Regions from separate parts of the Buttiauxella sp. JUb87 genome, predicted to be linked through region 1. Evidence: predicted binding sites of a transcription regulator. Region 1 holds the regulator's gene; each other region holds the start of a gene.
What was found. Region 1 encodes PurR, which represses purine synthesis genes. Its sites were predicted from a motif close to CANGCAAACGTTTGCNTG; they were not measured.
Positions count from the first base shown of each region.

Region 2: tusA (sulfurtransferase TusA) is a predicted target of PurR. The motif match lies at 2,065-2,082, and genes of this name have one in related genera.
Region 3: purL (phosphoribosylformylglycinamidine synthase) is a predicted target of PurR. The motif match lies at 1,444-1,461, and genes of this name have one in related genera.
Region 4: purM (phosphoribosylformylglycinamidine cyclo-ligase) is a predicted target of PurR. The motif match lies at 1,934-1,951, and genes of this name have one in related genera.

Region 1 is NZ_SNVY01000001.1:601,168-605,366, reverse strand. It holds gene punC (purine nucleoside transporter PunC) at 1-150, opposite strand, end outside; gene punR (DNA-binding transcriptional activator PunR) at 266-1,177, shown strand; gene purR (HTH-type transcriptional repressor PurR) at 1,216-2,241, opposite strand; gene sodB (superoxide dismutase [Fe]) at 2,680-3,261, opposite strand; gene EC843_RS02730 (C40 family peptidase) at 3,393-4,199, opposite strand, start outside.
Region 2 is NZ_SNVY01000002.1:284,338-288,536, forward strand. It holds gene EC843_RS09665 (TRAP transporter large permease) at 1-19, opposite strand, end outside; gene EC843_RS09670 (TRAP transporter small permease) at 34-543, opposite strand; gene EC843_RS09675 (TRAP transporter substrate-binding protein) at 578-1,561, opposite strand; gene tusA (sulfurtransferase TusA) at 1,760-2,005, opposite strand; gene EC843_RS09685 (7-cyano-7-deazaguanine/7-aminomethyl-7-deazaguanine transporter) at 2,181-2,846, shown strand; gene EC843_RS09690 (DcrB family lipoprotein) at 2,919-3,476, shown strand; gene EC843_RS09695 (MFS transporter) at 3,487-4,199, opposite strand, start outside.
Region 3 is NZ_SNVY01000001.1:1,732,789-1,736,987, reverse strand. It holds gene mltF (membrane-bound lytic murein transglycosylase MltF) at 1-1,278, opposite strand, end outside; gene purL (phosphoribosylformylglycinamidine synthase) at 1,550-4,199, shown strand, end outside.
Region 4 is NZ_SNVY01000001.1:1,644,682-1,648,880, reverse strand. It holds gene EC843_RS07795 (SemiSWEET transporter) at 1-160, shown strand, start outside; gene purN (phosphoribosylglycinamide formyltransferase) at 201-842, opposite strand; gene purM (phosphoribosylformylglycinamidine cyclo-ligase) at 842-1,879, opposite strand; gene upp (uracil phosphoribosyltransferase) at 2,115-2,741, shown strand; gene uraA (uracil permease) at 2,945-4,199, shown strand, end outside.

The DNA of each region.
Region 1 (4,199 bases):
GAACAGACTCAGGCTGGCACTGACGGCAGAGGCGTCGGTCTGTAAATCTTGCTGAATGGCAGCGAAAGCAGGCAGATACATGTCTGTGGCGAGGAACCCCAGCACACTTAATCCGGCCAGCCAGATAAGAAATCCTTTTGATGGTTGCATAATTTTCTCTTGTTTTATCTTGCAGGTTAATCGCCGCGAGAGTGTACGGAGTGCAATTACGCTTGTGAAACGCTAATATTTGTAGGTTGCGTTCAAAAAATTTGTGAGCAAAGAAATGTGGTCAGAATACTCGCTGGAAGTCATCGATGCGGTAGCGCGCAATGGCAGCTTCAGCGGTGCAGCACAAGAGTTGCACCGCGTTCCGTCTGCCATTAGTTATACGGTGCGGCAACTCGAAGATTGGTTAGCCGTTCCGCTATTCGAACGTCGTCATCGGGATGTTGAATTAACCCCTGCTGGCGTCTTTTTTCTCAAAGAAGGCCGCTCTGTTATCAAAAAAATGATGACGACACGGCAACAGTGCCAACAGATCGCCAATGGATGGCGCGGTCACCTGGCGATTGCAGTTGATAACATTGTAAAACCGGAGCGAACGCGGCAACTGGTGCTGGATTTCTATCGCCATTTTCCTGATATCGAATTACGTATCTTTCAGGAAGTGTTCAACGGCGTGTGGGATGCGCTGGCGGATGGACGCGTAGAAGTGGCGATTGGCGCGACTCAGGCGATTCCGGTTGGGGGGCGTTATGCCTTCCGTGATATGGGAACGTTGAGCTGGCGTTGCGTGGTGGCTTCCTCGCACCCACTGGCACAGTGCGACGGGACGTTAAGCGATGATGACCTGCGTGCCTGGCCATCGCTAGTTCTGGAAGATACTTCGCGTTCATTACCAAAACGAATTACCTGGCTGTTAGATAACCAGCGCCGCGTGGTAGTGCCTGATTGGGCGTCCGGTTCGGATTGCTTGAGCGCGGGGTTGTGTATCGGCATGGTGCCGTTACATATTGCCAAACCGTGGGTTGCTTCAGGGAAATGGCGCGAATTAACGCTGGATAATCCATTCCCTGACGCGGCATGTTGCCTGACATGGCAGCAAAACGATGCATCGCCAGCGTTGGCCTGGCTGTTGGATTACTTAGGCGATAGTGACACGATGAATCAGGAGTGGTTACAGGAGCCGCTGTAAGTCTGCTGGATGTCGCTTGCGCGACATCCGACACACACTTAGCGGCGATAATCGCGAAACGGGCCATCAGCCACAGAGCGGCGTTCAATCAGACGCGGGTGAACCTCAATCGACTGCGACTCTTCGCGTTTGTTGACGATTCTATCCAGCAGCATATTAAACGCCGTTTCCCCTAGCGAATCTTTCGGCTGGTGGATGGTGGTCAATGCTGGTGAGAAGTAACGCGCGTTGCGTACGTTGTCGTAACCGATAACGGAAATATCCTGCGGCACGCGCAGCCCCATTTCATCAGCAGCGCAAATAGCACCCATCGCCATAATGTCGCCGCCACAGAATACCGCTGTTGGGCGATGAGACTGGCCGATGATCTGCTGCATGGCGCGGTAACCTGATTCAGGTTCAAAGTCACCCTGAACAATCCAGTTTTCCGGAATGGAAATTCCCGCTTCTTCCAGTGCTTTCATAAAGCCTGCATGGCGGCCGCCACCGGTGTTACGTTCCATTTGCCCGGGAATGGCGCCAATTTCGCGGTGGCCGCGTTCAATCAAATAACGTCCAGCAAGATAACCGCCGTGGAAAGCGTTATCGACCACGGAGTCGGTGAAATCGGCACGAGCCTCGCCCCAGTCCATCACCACCATAGGGATGTGACGGTACTCTTCAAGCATGGTGAGCAATGATTCAGGATATTCAGAGCACATCACTAACAGGCCATCGACACGCTTTTGTGCCATCATCGATAAGTAAGCGCGCTGCTTTTCAAAGTTGTTGTGCGCGTTGCCCAAAATCAGGGTGTAGCCTTTTTCAAAGCAGCTATTTTCCACCGCTTCGATTATCTCGGCGAAATAGGGTGCTTCACTGGAAGTGGCAAGCAGACCAATCGTTTTGGTGTGATTAACTTTCAGGCTTCGTGCTACGGCGCTTGGCGAGTAGTGCAATTCTTTAATTGCTGCCCACACCGCATTGCGCGTTTCTTCCGCCACAAAACGGGTTTTGTTAATCACATGTGATACGGTTGTAGTGGAAACGTTTGCGCGCTTCGCCACGTCCTTGATTGTCGCCATTAAAATTCACTCCGGGCTATATCGTAAACCCTTGATTGCTATTATGTTAAACGTTTGCGTACGCTGACTCCACAGGCAACATGATGGTTGCAGGTATGCCGGGATTGCGACATAAAACGGGAGGAGGGCATTGAATTGACGATACGCAACAAATTAGCGAGGGATTTTGGCCTATCCAGGCGAAAAGTGGAAGAGGGAAAATTGATATCAGATTAAAACCTGGAGGATTTTTATCTCTGGTTGTGGGAAAATCACCCTGACACATCGATTGTATGGATATAAAAGGAGTTTAATGATGAGCACCGATTTGAAATTTTCAATCACGACGACGGTAATTGTTTTGGCTTTGATTGTTTTCGGCGCACTAACTGCCGTACTGCACTGATTTTTACGCTTTGATCAAGATGGGCCGCAAATCGCGGCCCATTTACTTTTGCATTAAGCTGCTAAATTCTTCGCAACAAACGCCCAGTTCACCAGCGCCCAGAAATGCTCAAGGTAGCCAGCACGAGCATTGCGGTAGTCGATGTAGTACGCATGTTCCCACACATCCACAGTCAACAGCGGTTTAGCTGCAGTCGTCAGTGGGGTGCCAGCGTTAGAGGTAGAAACAATCGCTAATGCGCCATCTTCCTGTTTAACCAGCCATGTCCAGCCAGCACCGAAGTTCTTGATAGCAGCATCAGTAAATTGCTGCTTGAACTCAGCGAAGCTACCAAAAGATTTATTGATGGCTTCCAGCAGTTCGCCAGTTGGCTCGCCGCCAGCATTTGGTGCCAGGCAGTTCCAGTAGAAAGTGTGGTTCCAGACCTGAGCGGCGTTGTTAAATACGCCACCTTCGGAAGTACGAACGATCTCTTCGAGGGTTTTACCCTCAAACGCGCTGCCTTTAACCAGATTATTCAGGTTAGTGACATAGGTTTGATGGTGTTTACCGTAATGGTATTCCAGGGTTTCGGCGGAGATATGCGGTGCTAAAGCATCTTTTGCATACGGTAGTGCAGGTAGTTCGAACGACATTGCTAACTCCTTATTATTGTTTACATCTAGACAACACTTTTAGTGCGGGTTTAGGGTAACAAATTGAAAGGGTAAGCAAAAGAGGAACACGCCTGCCCAATGAAGGGCAGGCGCAGATTTTCGACGAATTTTTAACGAATGGTTTTGGAGGTCATGACACGTTTAGCGCCAACATAGTGGCGTTGCCAGTAATCTTCGCTCAAGGAAGTGATTTGGATATCCCTGCCAGAACGTGGAGACTGAATGAACTTACCGTTGCCTACATACACGCCTACGTGATCCGCAGTACCGCGACCTTGTGTACGGAAGAATACCAGGTCACCTGTTTCCAGCTCACCACGATCCACCGAAGAGGCATCACGCAGGTGATACATTTCGTTGGCAGTGCGTGGAATACGGAACTTCACCAAATCTTTATAGGCGTAATAAACCAGACCGCTGCAATCGAAACCGGTACGCGGTGAAGTCCCACCCCAGCGATACGGTTTGCCAATCTGGCCCATCAATTTGTTCATCGCCGTTTTCTGTGCTTTTTGCACCCGGACTTTATGCGCAGCGGCAATCGTCGTTGGTTGCTCTGCTTTGACTTTCACGCAATGCGTTTTATAACCTTTACGAGGTTTACTGCATTTTTCGGTGAGAGCAACAGGCTGGACTTTCGCGAGCTGAGAGGATTTTTTGCGGTCTTTACTGGCAAGATTTTTTGTTTTAGCACTGCTGGAGTTTTTAGCGGTTTTGCTCGTTGAGGCAGTGGTTTCTTTTTTCTTGCTGGTTGTTTTGGAGGTGGTGTTGGTTTTCTTGCTGGCGGTAGTGGTTTTATCTTTACTCTTACTGCTCTTTTCTGTGCTCTTGGTTGTGCTTTTCACAACGTGCGCTTTATGCGCCGCCACGGGACGAGCGTGCTCAGACGCCTGCGTCAATGGTGTATACGGCAAGGT
Region 2 (4,199 bases), on a different contig from region 1:
ATAAAATAAATGCGTCCATGTTATCCCCTGGTCTTAACCGTGATTACCCAGCAACACGATTGGGCGGTTCTCTTGAGAGCCAAACAGCAAGCGCTCGACAACAAACAGAATGAGTAAGATCGCGCCCACAGGCAGCGGGAGGTAGGTTTGGCCGGAAGTGAGGAGCGGGAATTCAGCAACTGGCTGTTCCCATAAATCGGCGCACAGGTAGAAGCTGTAATAGAACATCACCAGCGAGATAAGCAGCATCAGCAGATCAACAATGCGTGCGCAAAACGTCTGCAACGCCAGTGGCAGACGGTCTGTCAGCATATTCACTGCTATGTGCGAACCGGCGCGGTAACTCACCGCCGCGCCGATGAACGTGAAGGTCACCATGCAGATAATCGCTACCGGTTCCGGCCAGGACTCCCCACGGTTCAGGGCATAGCGCGAGAAAATGCCAATCGGAATAATCACCGTCATCACTAACAGTGAAAACCCCGCAATAATCATCGCCAGCAAATAAACCTTATCCATCAAATCTGAGTAGCGTTGGGACATAAGATCCCCTCCACGCAAGGGTTAGCGATAATAACTACTGAACTTCAGCAATAGCTTTCATCAGGTCCTGATGCTTATCGCCATACTCTTTGCGCACCGGCTCAGTGGCTTTCACAAACCAGGCTTTGTCGATTTCGTGGAACTGAACGCCACCGGCTTTCATTTTTTCCAGCGCTTGTTTGTTGTAAGCATTCCACAGTTCACGCTGTTCCATTTGCGTAGCACGCGCCAGGGTAAGGATTTTTTGCTGCTGGTCAGGCGTCAGTTTGTCCCACTTCACTTTGGAATAAAGCAGCATTTCTGGGGTAATGAAGTGGCCGCTCAACGTGTAGTTTTTGGCGACCGGCATGTAGTTGTGGGCAATAAACGTCGGTGGGTTGTTTTCCGCGCCGTCGATAACGCCGGTTTGCATCCCGCTATACACTTCGCTCACGCCCATCGCCACCGAGTTTGCGCCCATGTCTTTTAGCGTTGCCAGTGCCACCGGGCTACCCTGAACGCGGATTTTCATCCCTTTAAGATCTTCAGGTTTCACCACCGGATTTTTGGTAATCAGGTTACGCGTGCCGGAGTCCATCCAGCCGAGGAACACCAGGCGGGATTTCGGGTTATTCGTCAGCTTAGCGCCAATCTCTTTACCTAAATCGCCGTCAATCACTTTGTGCATATGATCTTCATCGCGGAACACATACGGCAAGGTAAAGACTTCAACATCCGGCAGGATCGCCGCAACCGGTGCCATCGACACACGGATCATGTCGATCGCCCCCATCTGCGCCTGTTCAATCATCTGTTTTTCATCGCCCAGCACACCGCTCGGGAACACTTTGATCTCTAAATCACCATTGGTTTCTTGTTTGAGTTTTTCACCCATATGCTGCACCGCGACCACATTCGGATAACCTTCCGGATGAACGTCGGCAGCTTTAATCACCTGGGCGCAAGCCGTTTGAGCAAACAGAACGGACGCGGTAGACAGACATAAACCAGCAAAAGCAGGCAGAAAGGTCTTCTTCATTGGGTCGCTCCAGCAGAGGTAGAAATTTGAGATAAGAAGTAAAACAATGTTTTAATTTGTAGATTAAAAACTAGACTACGTGGAGAAAAGCGAGGGTGAAGCACTTCACAAAAAGTGACAAAAAATGAAATTGGGGTTCAAAGCAGATGTAAAGCGGGTTCAGAAGCCCGAAGCAAGACGCCAGGGGCTGAAGCGGTTTTATTGCCCTTTACGCAGCAAGTAGCGATAAGGCAATGATTCCACTTGTTTAGCAATAAGCTCGTGTTCCATAAAAACACAAAACCCGGGGATGTCACGCGTGGTCGCGGGGTCATCAGCAATGATAAGTAACGTTTCACCGGCCTGCATATTGCGCACGGTTTTACGCACCATCATCACAGGTTCGGGGCAGCGCAGGCCCAAAGCATCAAGAGTGTGGTCAGGATTGGCAAAAAGATCGGTCATCAGCGGTCTCGTATTTAACAAACCGCGCTAGTTTACCCCCGGCAGATTATCGCGCAAGTCACGTGAACGATTGCGCTAAAATTAACCATTGCAATGCGGGGTTAAAGCAGTATCATCGCCCCCGCTTTAAAAAAGACCAGGGTTCCCTCACCCCTTTCACTAAAAAGGCTACAAAATGACGCAGTTCAATTCTACTCAGCGCACTAAAGCGCTGTTCTGGCTATCGCTATTCCATTTGCTGGTGATTACTTCCAGTAACTATTTGGTGCAATTACCGGTCGCGGTTTTTGGTTTCCATACCACCTGGGGCGCGTTTAGCTTTCCGTTTATCTTCCTCGCAACCGACCTGACGGTACGCATTTTTGGTGCACCGCTGGCTCGACGCATTATTTTTGCCGTGATGCTGCCCGCGCTGGTGATTTCCTACGGTATTTCCGCGCTGTTTTATATGGGTACCTGGCAAGGGTTCGACGCACTTTTGCATTTCAATTTGTTCGTCGCCCGTATCGCTGTTGCCAGCTTTATGGCTTACGCATTGGGGCAGATTCTGGATGTGCACGTGTTTAACCGCCTGCGCCAGAGCCGCTACTGGTGGCTTGCGCCAACGGCATCCACGCTCTTCGGAAATATCAGCGACACACTGTCATTCTTCTTTATTGCTTTCTGGCGCAGCCCGGATGCCTTTATGGCGCAACATTGGGTAGAAATCGCCATCGTCGATTACTGCTTTAAAGTGCTAATCAGCATTGTATTCTTCCTGCCGATGTACGGCGTGCTACTGAATATGTTGTTGAAACGTTTGGCAGATAAGTCTGAAAGTTCGGCGTTGCAGCCGGGTTGACGGTGGTTGAATTATCTTGTGATAAGATGCTGAAATCAGCCGCGAAGGCTTGCTAACGTAAAGGAAGAAGTCATGGGTAATCTGGTAAAATATGTCGGTATTGGCCTGCTGGTATTAGGCCTGGCCGCTTGCGATAACAATGACAGCAAAACAGCCACTGCGAATGAAGCGGCACAAAGCAGCGCAACCGGTCAGCCCGTCAGTTTGCTGGATGGGAAAATCAGCTTTGCACTGCCTGCGGAGATGACTGACCAGAGCGGTAAGCTGGGCACTCAGTCAAACAACATGCACGTCTACTCTGATGCATCTGGTCAGAAAGCGGTGATTGTGATTGTTGGCGATGATACTTCTGAAGAGCTGTCAGCTCTGGCGAAACGTCTTGAAGATCAACAGCGTGCCCGTGACCCACAGTTGCAAGTTGTGACCAATAAATCTATCGAGATCAAAGGCCACACGCTGCAGCAGTTAGACACTATTATCTCAGCAAAAGGCCAGACAGCTTACTCGTCGGTTATCCTGGGTAAAATTGATAACCAGCTGTTAACTATGCAAATCACACTGCCTGCTGATAACCAGCAACTGGCGCAAACGGCTGCTGAAAACATCATTAACACCATCACCATTAAGTAATTATTTTCTGTTACTGCTGTGATGATGACACGGCCTCCGGTTGCTCAATCGGGGGCCGTTTTTTTAACTGCCACGCCATCAGTAATGCGATACAAACCAAAGCCGCCGCGGCCAGGTAAATCACCGAAACACCCGCATACGCCATCACGAACCCCGCCAACGGCCCGGTAATCCCCAGCGATAAATCCATAAACACGGTGTAAGTTGCCAGCGCGCTGCCCTGATTTTGTTGCGGTACCATCTTCACCGCCACCACGCCAAGCGCCGGGAACACCAGCGAGAAACCCGCCCCTGTCAGGAATGTACCGGCTTTTGCCATCCACGGTTCAACCGCCAACCCTACCAGCAGCAAGCCAATAATCTCGACCGAGAAACAAATCATCGCCACGTTCAAACCGCCCATGCGGTTAATCCCATTCGGGAAAAGTAAACGCGTGCCGACGAAAGCACAGCTAAACAGCGTGAGCGCGAAGGCTGCGCCGTCCCAGCCTTTGGCATCGTAAAACAGGGTGATAAACGTGGCGATCACCCCAAAACCTGCCGATGCCAGCGCGAGCGCCATTCCGTATGGCCACACACGCCCAAGCACCGCACGAAATGGCAGTGGTTTGCCTTTACTGGCTTTCACCGCCGGGCGCGGAAGCGCCAGCAGCACGGCTATCAGCGCCACTGCCATAATGATTCCCGCTAACAGTTTAAGGCCGCCAAGGTGATAGAACAGCA
Region 3 (4,199 bases), 1.1 Mb from region 1:
TTTCGAGTAGTACTGTTTTTGGCTAAGTAGCGGCAGGCGCATTTTGACGTCCGCCCAGCTGTCCGGATTACCTTTTTGCTTCGCCGTCAGTTGACGGGCATCCAGCATATGAGCGTATCCCATGTTATAGGCGGTCAGCGCAAACCAAATTTGTTCATCCTTTGGCACACTGTCAGGGACTTTCGTCATCATATCTCTCAGATAACGGCTTCCTCCTTCAATACTTTGCTCTGGATCTAACCGGTCAGTCACTCCAAGGCTTTGTGCGGTATTTTTGGTCAGCATCATCAACCCACGCACACCGGTTGGCGAGGTCGCCTGGTTATCCCAATGTGATTCCTGATAAGAGATGGCAGCCAGCAAACGCCAGTCTATTTCGGTGGCATGTTTTTCAAAGAGTGGCTGTAGCTCTGGCAGCACGGAATCTACCGCTTTGAGGAAGGTGCGGGTATCGACATAATCAAAATCGCCAACATGGCCGAGATATTTTTCTTCGAGGCGCGCAAAGGTATCGTCGCTATTGAGACGGTTATAAAAGTCGAGCAGGGCAGCGGAAAGGCTGTCGTCGCTATCTAATGCGCTAAACCACGTCACCGGCTGCTCGTCGGTGATATCCAGTGCGACAGCCAACTGTGGATGAACGCGCTGGAAGGTGCTGATTGCCACGGAATCGGCAATGGTAAATGCAATCTTCCCATCCACGACTTGCTGCATCAGCTCTGTACTGCTGAGCTGATTATCAATGCGCCAGCTTAAATCCGGGTATTTCTGTTGTTTAAGTTTGTTCAATGCACCCAGCGATGTGACACCAGGTGACAGCACCAGCTGGTTTTCTTTGATGCTAGCCAACGTCTTTGGGCGTTGGCTACCCATGCGATAAACCATCTGCTGGGAAACGGAATAATATGCCGGCCCCGCCTGGTAATGCTGGCTACGTTGTGTGTCATACACCAGACCCGCTGCGATAATATCGGCCCGGCCACTATCAATGTCGTCAAACAGTTCCTGAATATTTGGGCGAACAGTCACTTCCAGCTTCACGTCCAGATACCTGGCAAACTGTTCCGCCAGCTCATAATCGAGGCCAATTTTTTTACCCTGATAAAGGGTGTAGGTCAGCGGAGACTCAATAGTACTGACGCGCAAAACCCCCCGCGCTTGAATGGCGGCGATGCGGTTTTCGGCTTGTCCGAACCAGGGAATGGAGGGCCAGAGCGCCACTGCCAGCAACACGGTTACGGCACCGATAAGCAGATAATTAATCTTAAATCTTTTCAAGTATTTAATCTGCAACGAGGCGTCGAGTTTTCGCTAACAACAGAGCATCAAAAATGGAGGTTATACAATAAGGTGTGGCGCATTTTGCTTAACAAAACGCCACTGTGCAACTTATTCAACATTTATGGCTAAATTCTCGCCACTGAAAACTAATCCGTTTATTTATACGCAAACGGTTTCGTCAAGGCCGCGGATTCTCTATAATGGCGCCCGTTTTCCCCTTGCGCCCACTGAAGCGTCCCCCTGGCGTTTCGAAGACGAGAGATCTTTGATGATGGAAATTCTGCGTGGTTCGCCCGCTTTATCGGCATTTCGTATTAACAAATTACTGGCCCGCTTTAATGACGCCAACCTTCCGGTCAGCGACATTTATGCCGAGTATGTTCACTTTGCCGATCTTGACGCGCCGCTGAGCGCTGATGAGCAAACCCGTCTGCAACGGTTGTTGAAATATGGTCCAACCCTTGCCGACCACGCCCCGACCGGCCACCTGATTCTGGTCACGCCGCGTCCTGGTACCATCTCACCCTGGTCCTCTAAAGCGACTGATATTGCCCATAACTGCGATTTAGCCAAAGTTAAGCGTCTGGAACGCGGTGTGGCTTATTACGTGTCTGGCAGCACGCTGACAGATGCACAGCGCCAGCAAGTTGCCGCACTACTGCATGACCGCATGATGGAAAGCGTGTTTGACTCGCTCAATGATGCCCAGCAACTGTTCTCTCAACATCAGCCTGCTCCAGTGCAAAGTGTTGATCTGTTAACGCAAGGTCGCGAAGCGCTGGTTGAAGCTAACATCCGTCTGGGTCTGGCACTGGCAGAAGACGAAATCGATTATTTGCAGGATGCGTTCAGCAAACTGGGGCGCAACCCGAACGATATCGAGCTGTATATGTTCGCGCAGGCTAACTCCGAACATTGCCGCCACAAAATTTTCAACGCCGACTGGATTATTGACGGCGTAGAACAGCCTAAATCGCTGTTTAAAATGATTAAAAACACCTTTGAGAAAACCCCGGACTACGTGTTATCGGCTTATAAAGATAACGCCGCAGTGATGGAAGGTTCGGTCGTCGGGCGTTTCTTTGCCGATCATGAAGCGGGCCGCTATGACTACCACCAGGAAGATGCGCACATCCTGATGAAAGTCGAAACCCACAACCACCCAACTGCTATTTCCCCATGGCCGGGTGCGGCGACCGGTTCCGGTGGCGAAATCCGTGATGAAGGTGCGACAGGCCGTGGTGCTAAACCTAAAGCCGGTCTGGTCGGTTTCTCGGTTTCCAACTTGCGTATTCCTGGCTTTGAGCAGCCGTGGGAAGAAGATTTTGGCAAGCCAGACCGTATCGTAACGGCGCTGGATATTATGACCGACGGCCCATTGGGCGGTGCGGCATTTAACAACGAATTTGGTCGTCCGGCGCTGACGGGCTACTTCCGTACTTACGAAGAGCAAGTCAACAGCCACAACGGCGTAGAACTGCGCGGTTACCACAAGCCAATTATGCTGGCGGGCGGTATTGGCAACATTCGTGCTGACCACGTTCAGAAGGGCGAAATCACCGTTGGCGCGAAACTTATCGTGCTCGGTGGCCCATCCATGAACATCGGTTTGGGTGGCGGTGCTGCTTCTTCTATGGCTTCAGGTCAGTCTGACGCGGATCTGGATTTTGCATCCGTACAGCGCGACAACCCAGAAATGGAACGTCGTTGCCAGGAAGTTATCGACCGTTGCTGGCAGTTGGGCGATGCCAACCCAATCCTGTTTATTCATGATGTCGGCGCGGGTGGCCTCTCCAACGCAATGCCAGAACTGGTGAGCGATGGTGGGCGTGGTGGGCGTTTCGAACTACGTGACATTCTGAACGACGAGCCGGGCATGAGCCCGCTGGAAGTATGGTGTAACGAATCCCAGGAACGTTATGTCCTGGCGGTTGCTCCAGACCAGTTGCCGCTGTTTGACGAACTGTGCCGCCGCGAACGCGCGCCGTACGCCGTCATTGGTGAAGCCACCGAAGAAAAACATCTGACACTCAACGATAGCCATTTCGACAACCAGCCGATTGATATGCCGCTGGACGTTCTGCTTGGTAAAACGCCAAAAATGGAACGTAACGTTGAAACCCTGAAAGCAACAGGTGATGCGCTGGATTGCCGCAATATCACCATTGCTGATGCGGTCAATCGCGTGCTGCACTTGCCGACCGTGGCAGAAAAAACCTTCCTGGTCACCATTGGCGACCGTTCGGTAACCGGTATGGTTGCTCGCGACCAGATGGTTGGGCCGTGGCAGATTCCGGTCGCTAACTGTGCGGTCACCACCGCGAGCCTCGATAGCTACTACGGTGAAGCGATGTCTCTTGGCGAACGCGCACCAGTTGCATTGCTGGACTTTGCGGCATCAGGTCGCCTGGCGGTTGGTGAAGCACTGACTAACATTGCGGCGACGCAAATTGGCGCGCTGAACCGAATTAAGCTCTCGGCAAACTGGATGTCCGCAGCCGGTCACCCTGGTGAAGACGCCGGTCTTTACGAAGCCGTGAAAGCCGTGGGTGAAGAACTTTGCCCAACGCTCGGCCTGACTATTCCGGTGGGCAAAGACTCCATGTCGATGAAAACCCGCTGGCAGGAAGGTAACGAACAGCGTGATATGACTTCTCCGCTGTCGCTGGTTATTACTGCATTTGCCCGTGTGGAAGATGTTCGTCGTACCGTGACGCCACAACTGCAAACTGAAGATAATGCCTTATTGCTTATTGATTTAGGCGCAGGCCACAACGCATTGGGCGCTACCGCGCTGTCTCAGGTTTACCGTCAACTGGGCAACAAACCTGCGGACGTGCGCAGTGCTGAACAACTGAAAGGCTTCTTTAACGCGATTCAGGCGTTGGTTGCCGAGCAGAAATTGCTGGCCTACCACG
Region 4 (4,199 bases), 1.0 Mb from region 1:
CTCTCTGAGTATGTATCTGGTGTTTGTTTTTGGGGTGTTGTGTTGGTTGCTTTATGGGCTAACAAGCGGTGATATGCCGCTGATGATCGCCAACGGCATCACCCTGTTGTTAGCGGCGACCGTGTTAACAATGAAGGTGATGAACGAACGAGCGAAATAAGCGGGATACTGCCTTCTCTGTTGAGGAGAAGGCAGTTGATTTACTCGTCTGCAGCGTGGCCTTGCGGTGGTAATTCTTTGCCATCAAGCCAGGCGCTGTTTTCACGCATCTCCAGTCGCCCCTCAATAAACCAGGAAACGACTAACGGATAAATTGCGTGTTCTTGATTCTGCACGCGAGCGGTGATGTCTTCTTCGTCATCACCTTCAAATACCGGCACTTCGGCTTGCAGAATAACCGGGCCGCCATCCAGTTCTTCGGTGACAAAATGCACCGATGTCCCATGGACTTCATCACCGTTTTCCAGCACCTGACGATGGGTATGCAGGCCGGGATATTTCGGCAACAGAGAAGGGTGGATGTTAATCAAGCGCCCGGCATAATGCCCGACAAACTCTGGGCTCAAAATACGCATGTAACCTGCCAAAACCACCAGATCCGGGGCGTAAGCGTCGATCTCAAGCATTAACTCACGATCGAACGCTGCGCGATCGACGAACTGGCTGGCGGTTAACGCGTGAGCAGGAATTTCTGCTTCACGCGCACGTTCAAGCCCAAAAGCTTCGGTTTTATTACTGAATACAGCCGCTACAGTGCCATTAATCTTTTTAAGCTTGCAGGCATCAATGATTGCCTGAAGATTGCTTCCGTTGCCGGAAACCAGCACCACAATGCGTTTCATCACTCAATAACCACGCGCTCAGAGGAATCGGAAGCTTTGATACTACCGATTTTCCAGGCGTTTTCACCTTTTGCATTCAAAAACTCAACCGCTTTGTCCGCTTCAGCAGCAGGCAGCGCAATCAGCATACCCACGCCACAGTTAAAGGTGCGGTACATTTCATGACGGCTGATATTTCCGGCTTGTTGTAACCAGCCGAATACCGCAGGCCACTGCCATGAAGACTCAGTGATAATCGCCTGAGTGTTGTCTGGCAGAACGCGTGGGATATTTTCCCAGAAACCGCCACCGGTCAGGTGAGCAATCGCGTGAACGTCAACCTGTTCAATCAATTCCAGAATCGACTTCACGTAAATGCGCGTCGGTTCCAGCAAGTGATCTGCCAGCGGTTTGCCTTCTAATTCGGTAGTCAGTGGGTCAGTACCGCTCACTTCCAGCACTTTACGCACCAGAGAATAACCGTTGGAATGCGGGCCACTGGAAGCCAGCGCAATCAGCACATCGCCATCGGTCACTTTGGAGCCGTCGATGATTTCAGATTTCTCGACCACGCCGACACAGAAACCAGCCACGTCGTAATCTTCACCGTGGTACATGCCCGGCATTTCAGCAGTTTCACCGCCGACTAATGCGCAGCCAGATTGCAGACAACCTTCGGCAATACCAGTAATGACGCTTGCAGCCGTTTCGACTTCAAGTTTTCCCGTTGCGTAATAATCGAGGAAGAACAGCGGTTCAGCACCCTGAACGACCAGGTCGTTCACACACATGGCCACCAGGTCGATGCCGATTGTGTCGTGACGTTTTAAATCCATAGCCAGACGCAGTTTAGTACCCACACCGTCGGTGCCGGAAACCAGCACAGGTTCACGATACTTCTGCGGTAACGCACACAGCGCACCGAAACCGCCCAGGCCACCCATCACTTCCGGGCGGCGGGTCTTTTTCACTACACCTTTGATTTTATCGACCAGAGCGTTACCAGCATCAATATCAACACCGGCATCTTTATAGCTAAGAGAAGTTTTGTCGGTCACTGCTAAGTCCCCGCGGATGGGTTAGGAATAAAAAACGCCGCAATTCTAACAGTGCAGGCAAACGTTTGCGAGCCCCTTATTCAGCAGGATGTAATTATTGTTGATATATACTCATTCCAGTCTCGTTGATCTTGATCAACCCCAATCAGTGCCAATTCCTGTGGCACCACCATCAAAAAGCGGTATAATCCGGCGATTTTTTTTGTGGTGGCCAACTATCTCGGGGAGAAAGAGTATGAAGATCGTGGAAGTCAAACACCCACTCGTCAAACACAAGCTGGGCCTGATGCGTGAGAACGACATTAGCACCAAACGCTTTCGTGAACTCGCCTCAGAAGTTGGCAGCTTGCTAACTTACGAAGCCACGGCGGATTTGGAAACTGAAAAAGTCACTATCGAAGGCTGGAACGGCCCGGTAGAAATTGACCAGATCAAAGGCAAAAAGATTACCGTTGTGCCAATTCTGCGTGCCGGTTTGGGCATGATGGAAGGCGTGCTGGAAAACGTTCCAAGCGCACGTATCAGCGTAGTGGGTATCTATCGTAATGAAGAAACCCTGGAGCCGGTGCCTTACTTCCAGAAACTGGTTTCTAACATTGAAGAACGTATGGCGCTGGTGGTTGACCCAATGCTGGCAACCGGCGGTTCTATGATTGCCACTATCGACCTGCTGAAGAATGCCGGTTGTACCAGCATTAAGGTGCTGGTTCTGGTGGCAGCACCAGAAGGTATCGCGGCACTGGAAAAAGCGCACCCGGACGTAGAGCTGTTTACTGCTTCTATCGATCAGGGTCTGAACGAGCACGGATACATTATTCCGGGGCTTGGCGATGCCGGCGATAAGATTTTTGGTACCAAATAATGCTCTTCATCTTTCGAATTGCTGATGCGTTGGCTGCCTTTGCTCACCTTGGTCACGTAGCAAATCTACGCTCCCAGGGATTTGCGCAGTTGCCGCCTTCCTGCAATCCGAAATCTATTGAGCATTAAAAAATTGAGCCGACTTTGAGAGTCGGCTTTTTTTTGACTAAAACACAACAACACCATCATTCAGAGGACAACATTATGACGCGCCGCGCCATTGGGGTACACGAAAGACCACCCCTGCTGCAAACGATACCGTTAAGCTTACAGCACCTGTTCGCTATGTTTGGAGCTACCGTTCTGGTGCCATTCCTGTTCCACATCAACCCGGCTACGGTTTTGCTGTTTAATGGGATCGGGACGCTGCTGTACCTCTTTATCTGTAAAGGCAAAATCCCGGCGTATCTCGGTTCAAGTTTTGCGTTTATTTCGCCAGTGCTGCTGCTGTTGCCATTGGGTTATGAAGTGGCGCTGGGCGGCTTTATTATGTGCGGTGTGTTGTTCTGTATCGTGGCGCTGATTGTGAAAAAAGCCGGTACCGGCTGGCTGGATGTGATGTTCCCTCCGGCGGCAATGGGCGCAATTGTGGCGGTTATCGGCCTGGAACTGGCACGTGTTGCCGCAGAAATGTCAGGCCTATTGCCAGCTGCGGGTACCGAACCGAATACCACCAGCATCCTGATCTCGCTGGTAACGCTGGGTGTGACGGTATTTAGCTCAGTCTTGTTCCGTGGTTTTCTGGCAATTATCCCAATTCTGATCGGCGTGCTGACTGGCTACGCGCTGTCATTTGCCGTCGGCATTGTGGATACCGCGGCGATTGCTCAGGCTCCGTGGTTTGCACTGCCAACCTTCTACACGCCGCGCTTTGAGTGGTTTGCCATCTTCACCATTTTGCCAGCAGCGCTGGTGGTTATCGCCGAGCACGTTGGGCACCTGGTGGTGACGGCGAATATCGTCAAAAAGGATCTGATCCGCGACCCAGGTCTGCATCGTTCGATGTTTGCTAACGGTCTTTCCACCGTGATTTCCGGTTTCTTCGGCTCTACGCCGAACACCACTTATGGTGAAAACATTGGCGTTATGGCGATCACCCGCGTGTACAGCACCTGGGTTATCGGCGGTGCGGCGATTATCGCGATTCTGTTGTCGTGTGTCGGTAAACTGGCGGCGGCGATCCAAATCATCCCGGTTCCGGTAATCGGCGGTGTTTCTCTGTTGCTGTATGGGGTGATCGGCGCTTCAGGTATCCGCGTGCTGATTGATTCGAAAGTGGATTACAACAAAACGCAAAACCTGATCCTGACCGCTATCATTCTGATCGTTGGCGTCAGCGGTGCGACCCTACATATTGGTGCGGCTGAGCTGAAAGGGATGGCGCTGGCGACTATCGTCGGTATTGGTCTGAGCCTGATCTTCAAATTGATCAGTATCCTGCGTCCGGAAGAAGTGGTGC